Regions from separate parts of the Streptomyces sp. NPDC031418 genome, predicted to be linked through region 1. Evidence: riboswitches for the same ligand, from Rfam matches in the RefSeq annotation. Region 1 holds a riboswitch; the other holds the start of a gene.

Region 1 (3,177 bases):
CGCGGCCGCCCTGCATCACTGAGACGCCCGTAGGTGTGAAGCCCCGTCGTCGCGGTATCACGCCCGCGACACCGCGAGTTCGGCCCTCATCCGGGAGGTGAAGGTGGTCTTCGGCCAGCGGACGCCCGACCCGGTGTGTGTGCCGCTCCTGCACCATCCGGTGAACGCCGTCACCAGCGGCGTCTGGCGGGTGCGCGCCGGCGCGCGGTCAGCCGTGGCGAAGGTGGTCTCCGGCGCCGGGCATGCCGAGGGATCGTGGTCGCTGACGGCCGGGTATCCCCACTCGGCCGTCAGCACCGTGGTTCAGGACGTCGTACCCCGGTGTCGGCGCAGGAGCGCAGCCAACTCGCAGCGCAGGCGGTGTCCGGGGAACGCCAGAGGGCCCTCGGATGGTTCCGAAGGGCCCTCTGGCGTCCGGAAGGAATCAGTGCGCGGCCGGAACCGGGCGGCTGCTCGCGGCCGTTGCCGGCTTGGGGTTCAGCAGGCGCTGCGCCAGTTCACCGAAGAGCAGGCCGAAACCTGTCCACAGGCTCAGCTGGATCGCCAGGGCCGAGAGCCGGAACCGCCACAGCAAGGTGGCCGGGAAGTCCCTCGGCACCTCGTTGGTGGCGGGCAGGAACTGGTAGGCCAGGCCGACGGCGACGGCGAAGGCGGCCACCGCGACCACCGTCGCCCACCAGGTGCCCAGGCCGGGCGCCAGGCGCTTGCCCAGGAGGGTGGCGGCGACCGCGAGGAGGACGCTGAGCAGCATCATCAGGAAGTACAGGGTGGTCCGCTTGCCGATGGTGTCGGGGTCACCGACCGACGGCGGATTGGCCGGGTACTTCAGGAACGGGACGACGTACACCGCGAGCAGCGCGCAGCCGGACAGCAGCAGCGCGGTCGCCCGCGGCCCGAACCGGCCGACACGGCCGAGCGCGAAGCAGTAGGCGAGCGCGGCGATGCCACCGAAGGAGACCCCGTACACGAGGACGCCGGTGGCGAGGCCCGCCGTGGACTGCAGGGAGCGGGAGACGACCTCCCTCTCGTGCTCGTGGGAGTGCGCCGCCTCGAAGCTGATCGCCTTGTCGACGTTCGGCTCACCGAGGAGGTAGGCGACGACGAGGGCGAGCACGCCGGCCGCGAGGCCGGCGAGCATGCCCCGCACGAGGAGGTTTCTTACCGTTGCGGAGTTCATGGGAGTCGGGGCGTCCCTCGCGTCAGTGGCAGGGAAAGCCCAGCAGGTGGCGGGCGTCGTGCACCCACTCGTGGACGTCCGTGCCGTTGAACACGGAGGTGGCGCCCTGCTCGGCGCCGACGAAGTACAGCAGGACCAGCATCAGGATGCCGAAGAAGACCGCCCAGGGAGCTATCGCCTTCAGCGGCAGCGTGGCGGGGATGGCGGGAGTGGTGGCTGTCGGCTGAGCGACGGTCTGCGCCATGGCAGAACCTCCTCTGGGAGTTCGCGTCCCATCTCGGTGGTGCACTGGACGACGGCCACGGGTCTGACTCACCGGACACCCCGCGGTGTCCGGCATACAGTGGCGCGACCGTGCCGGATTCCCACCGGCTTCCGTCTCGCCGTCGTCGATATCGGACAGACCGTACCGCGTGCCACCAGCACGGCCAAGACCGCCTCATCCTGGCGTGATCTTCTTCTCGCACCGGGTGCGGGGCGTAACGGACTTCCTGGGAAAAGGGGTTCGACGGGCCTCGGTTCAGGGAGCCGCGGTGCGCCGCGGTGGGGTGAAGGCGTACAGGTCGAGGATGTCCGGCAGTGGCGCCACGCCTGGACCACCGGCACGGACCCAGGTGACGATGTCCTCGGTCGCGTCGGGGTCGTTGACGAGCCCTAGCCAGACCGGCCGGGCACCGGCGGCACGGCCCGCGGCAGATGGCTGTACGACGATGACGTTGGCCTGATCGCACACGTCGAGGCACTCCGAGATGCGCACCGGCACCTCCGCCCGCAGTCGCGCGGTCTGCGCGGCGTGATCCACTCCGGTCACCTTGGGGCTCCCGCAGCAGCAGTCCCGGCACACGACGACCCGGCACGGCACCGGTTCGCCCACCTGCACGGCCTGGGCCGATGTCGCTTCCGACGGCGTCTCCGGCATGGCACACCCCTCCGGTCGCCTGTTGTCACGGTCATGATCTCATCGAGCGAGGCCGGCCCGTGAGGAGTGGTGTCGCGTCACCGGGTCTGGACCAACGCCGCGCGGCAGCAGGTGAGTTCTCGGAAACTTCGCGTTCACGATGGCGAGCACCGACAGTAACAGCCGCTTTCTAGCGTGACCGGCCGTGGGATCAGAGTCGTGTACACGACGGCCGAACGGTACGCATGACGGTCCGTCAGCTCCCCCGTCCTGCCGATGACGCCAAGCGGGGCTTTCCCTCCCACAGAGGCACCCGCACCAGCAGCATCGGGAGGCGCGGCATGAGCACCACCGAGTCACGCACGCAAACGGCAGACGCGCCGAAGGCCGCCGCCGACCAGGCGGTCAGGGAGACACTGGAGGACTACACCCTCCGTTTCGCTCCGCGCAGTTACCGCCGTTGGACCCCCATGGTCGTGGCGACCACCGCCCTGGGCGGCATCGCCTACATGGCCGACTTCTCCATCGGCGCCGGCATCGGCCTGGCGCACGGCACCGGCAACGCGCTCGTGGCCATCGCGGTGGCTGCCGTGGTCATCTTCGTCACCGGCTTCCCGCTCGCCTATTACGGCGCCCGCTACAACATCGACCTCGACCTCATCACCCGCGGCTCGGGCTTCGGGTACTACGGCTCGGTCCTCACCAGCGTCATCTTCGCCAGCTTCACCTTCATCTTCTTCGCCCTCGAAGGCTCGATCATGGCCCAGGGTCTCAAACTCGGCTTGGGGCTGCCCCTGTGGCTGGGCTACCTGGTCTCCACGCTCATGGTCATCCCGCTGGTGATCTACGGCATGAAGGCGCTCAGCAAGCTCCAGGTGTGGACCACCCCTATCTGGCTGCTGCTGATGGTCGGCCCGCTGGTCTACCTGATCGCCACCGACCCCGGCACCGTCGACCGCTTCCTCGCCTACACCGGCACGGACGGCGACGGCGGCGTCAACACGGCCTCGGTCCTGCTGGGCGCCGGTGTCTGCCTCTCGCTCATCGCCCAGATAGGCGAGCAGATCGACTACCTGCGCTTCATGCCGCCCAAGACCGAGAG
Region 2 (3,177 bases), on a different contig from region 1:
ACCGCACCACCACGCCCGGTTCGGCGGCCAGCGCGTCCACGTCGGTGAAGTTGGACATCAGCGGGATCGCGCACACGGCGACCCGCAGCACGTCCGCGCCGAGCGGGGGAGTGACGGTGGACTCGCGGACCGTGCCCCGCAGGGACACCCGCAGCCCGTCCTCCTCGTCGATGCCGAGCCCGTGCCGGAAGGGCAGCACGCCGTACGTGCGCCGCCCGGTGAGGCCGTGCAGCATGTCCAGGCCGGGCTCCAGCAGGGAGACGTCCCCGCGGAACTTGTTGACCAGGAACCCGGCGACCAGTTCCTGGTCCTCGGGGGACAGCAGGGCGACCGTGCCGAAGAAGGAGGCGAAGACGCCCCCGCGGTCGATGTCCCCGACCACCAGCACGGGCAGCCGCGCGTTGCGGGCGATGCCCATGTTCACGATGTCGGTCCGGCGCAGGTTGATCTCCGCCGGGCTGCCCGCCCCCTCACAGATCACCGCGTCATACGTGCCCCGCAACTCGGCCAGGCAGTCCAGCACCGTGCCGAGCAGCTTCTGCTGCCGGCCGCCGTGGTAGCCGCGGGCGCTCAGTTCGCCGACGGGCTTGCCCATCAGCACCACCTGGCTGCTCTGTTCGCCGCCCGGCTTCAGCAGCACCGGGTTCATCAGCGCGGTCGGTTCGGTCCGGCAGGCCTGGGCCTGCATGGCCTGGGCCCGTCCGATCTCCGCGCCCTCCCGGGTGACGAAGGAGTTGAGGGACATGTTCTGCGCCTTGAACGGCGCGACCTTCACGCCCTGGCGCACCAGCCACCGGCAGATTCCGGCCGTCACGACGCTCTTGCCCGCGTCGGAGGTGGTGCCGGCGACGAGGAGACCACCGTTCACTTCCCGCGTCCCTTCACGATGAGGCGCGCGGCGGCCGTGACGCCGAGCGCGAGGAGGCCGACCCGGCGGGAGAGCCGTACGGCCCGGTCGATGTCGGTGACCCGGACCGCCCGTCCCGCGCCGCCGTTGAGCACGGGCCGGTGCTCGACCCGGCCGCCGTAGGAGAGGGTGCCGCCCAGCCGGACCCCGAGGGCGCCCGCGAAGGACGCCTCCACCGGGCCCGCGTTGGGGCTCGGGTGGCGGTGGGCGTCGGCCCGCCAGGCGCGCAGGGCACCGCGCGGATCGGGTCCGGCCGCGGCGGCGAGTACGGCGGTCAGCCGGGCGCCGGGCCAGCCGGCCACGTCGTCGAGGCGGGCGGAGGCCCAGCCGAAGCGCCGGTACCGGGGCGACGTGTGACCGACCATCGCGTCGAGGGTGTTGACCGCCCGGAACCCGAGCAGCCCGGGCACGCCGGCCACGGCGCCCCAGACCAGGGCGCCCACGACGGCGTCGGAGGTGTTCTCGGCGACCGACTCGACCACGGCCCGGGCTATCCCGTCGGCGTCCAGCGCCTGCGGGTCCCGGCCGCACAGGTGCGGCAGCCGCGCGCGGGCCGCCTCGACGTCGCCGCGCTCCAGGGCGCGCCCGATGGTGCGGGCCTCCCGGGCGAGCGAGGTGCCGCCGACGACCGACCAGGTGGCGGCGGCGGTCAGTGCGACGGAGAGGGCGCGGGAGGGGCGTACGGCGCGTGCGGCCGCCGTGCCGAGGGCGACGGCGCCACCGGCGCACACGACGGTGTGCAGGGCGCCCCAGCCGCGGTGGTCGTGCCACAACGCGCCTTCCACGGCCGCGGCGGCCCGTCCGAACGCGGCGACCGGATGGCCGCGGCGCGGATCGCCGAGGAGCAGGTCCCCGAGAAGGCCGGCGGCGGCGCCGTACGCGTAGCTGCGATCGGCACCCATCGGCTCAGCCGGCCGTCGGATCGGCAGCGGCCCCGGTACGGGTCCTGGTGCTCGGCCTTGTCCATCGGCAGCCCGGCATGGCGATCTATGTCCTCACTCAGGGTGTCCGCGCCCTGGTTCGACGAGATTCGGCGGTGAGAGTTCCTGGCTCCCGGGGTGTTCTTCCCCGGTGACAGTGGCGGGACCGCGCCGGATTCGCACCGGCTTCCTCTTCTGCCGCCGTACTTGGCCCGGGCAGTCCACCACGCGCCCGGAACGGCCGTCAACTCGCTGTTGACCTGCATGGGGAGAGTGTGCCGATCCCCACATTGGGGGGTGGGAGGGGAGCGGGAGACACGGCGGGAGAGGGCATGAAAAAGGCTCCCCTCCGCGGTGCGGGGAGGGGAGCCTTCGGAAGGTCCGCGGTCAGGCCTTGGCGACGATCAGGTAGATCCCGTACGCCACCGCCGCCGCGCAGGCCGCGAAGCTCAGGTAGGCGCCGGTGACGGCGAGGGCGGCGGAGTCGCCCTGCGCGGTGGCCCGCTCGCGGTGGGCCAGGCCCTTGATGCCGAGGCTGAACAGGGCCACCAGGCCCACGGTGACCACGAGGCTGACGCCGAAGACGGAGCCGATGGCCGCCCAGTCGATCTTCATGGGGTTGCTTCCTTCGGTAACCGGTAACCGGGGTGACCGGGTCAGACGGTGGCGGCCGGCGGAACCGCCGGGGCGACCGGGGTGGGCTCGGCGGCGGGGGACGCGATGGTGGCCGTCAGGTCCTCGGTGATCTGGCCCGCCGGGGGCGGGGTCACGGCGGCGATGGCGGTGGTCACCACGCCGGCCGGCTCACCGGTCTCCTCGACCACGTTGGTGTGGTCGACGACCTCGCGGCGGGAGATCTTCCAGATGGCGGCGCTCGAGGCGACCAGGAAGACGGCGACGGCGGCGGTGCCCCAGTCGCCCAGCTCCGTGACGGCCTCGGCACCCGCGCCGACCAGCGCGGCGGCCGGCAGGGTCAGCACCCAGGCCACGGCCATCCGGGTCGCGGTGGACCAGCGGACCACTCCGCCCTTGCGGCCGAGGCCCGCGCCCATCACCGAGCCGGAGACGACATGCGTGGTGGAGAGGGAGAAGCCGAGGTGCGAGGAGGTCAGGATGGCGGTGGCGGCGCTGGTCTGCGCGGCGAAGCCCTGGCGCGGCTCCAGCTCGGTCAGGCCCGTGCCCATGGTGCGGATGATGCGCCAGCCGCCGATGTAGGTGCCGAGCGCGATGGCCAGGCCCGCGGAGAGGATCACCCAGACCGGCGGGTTGGAGCCGGGGGCGAGGGAGCCGCCCGCGACCAGCGCGAGGGTGATGACGCCCATGGTCTTCTGCGCGTCGTTGGTGCCGTGG

The links. Region 1 has a riboswitch for cobalamin ahead of ACZ5CZ_RS06825 (CbtB domain-containing protein). Riboswitches for the same ligand answer to the same signal wherever they lie in the genome.
Region 2: linked by a shared signal. The riboswitch ahead of ACZ5CZ_RS34110 (cobalamin biosynthesis protein) and the one ahead of ACZ5CZ_RS06825 (CbtB domain-containing protein) in region 1 are both predicted to bind cobalamin.

The regions. Positions count from the first base shown of each region.
Region 1 is NZ_JBVIJC010000004.1:147,917-151,093, forward strand. Features, by position in the region: gene ACZ5CZ_RS06815 (SDR family oxidoreductase) at 1-22, shown strand, start outside; gene ACZ5CZ_RS06820 (CbtA family protein) at 425-1,177, opposite strand; gene ACZ5CZ_RS06825 (CbtB domain-containing protein) at 1,200-1,421, opposite strand; cobalamin riboswitch at 1,457-1,601, opposite strand; gene ACZ5CZ_RS06830 ((2Fe-2S) ferredoxin domain-containing protein) at 1,698-2,096, opposite strand; gene ACZ5CZ_RS06835 (purine-cytosine permease family protein) at 2,417-3,177, shown strand, end outside.
Region 2 is NZ_JBVIJC010000030.1:54,409-57,585, forward strand. Features, by position in the region: gene ACZ5CZ_RS34105 (cobyric acid synthase) at 1-868, opposite strand, end outside; gene ACZ5CZ_RS34110 (cobalamin biosynthesis protein) at 865-1,809, opposite strand; cobalamin riboswitch at 1,926-2,068, opposite strand; gene ACZ5CZ_RS34115 (hypothetical protein) at 2,215-2,442, opposite strand; gene ACZ5CZ_RS34120 (inorganic phosphate transporter) at 2,484-3,177, opposite strand, start outside.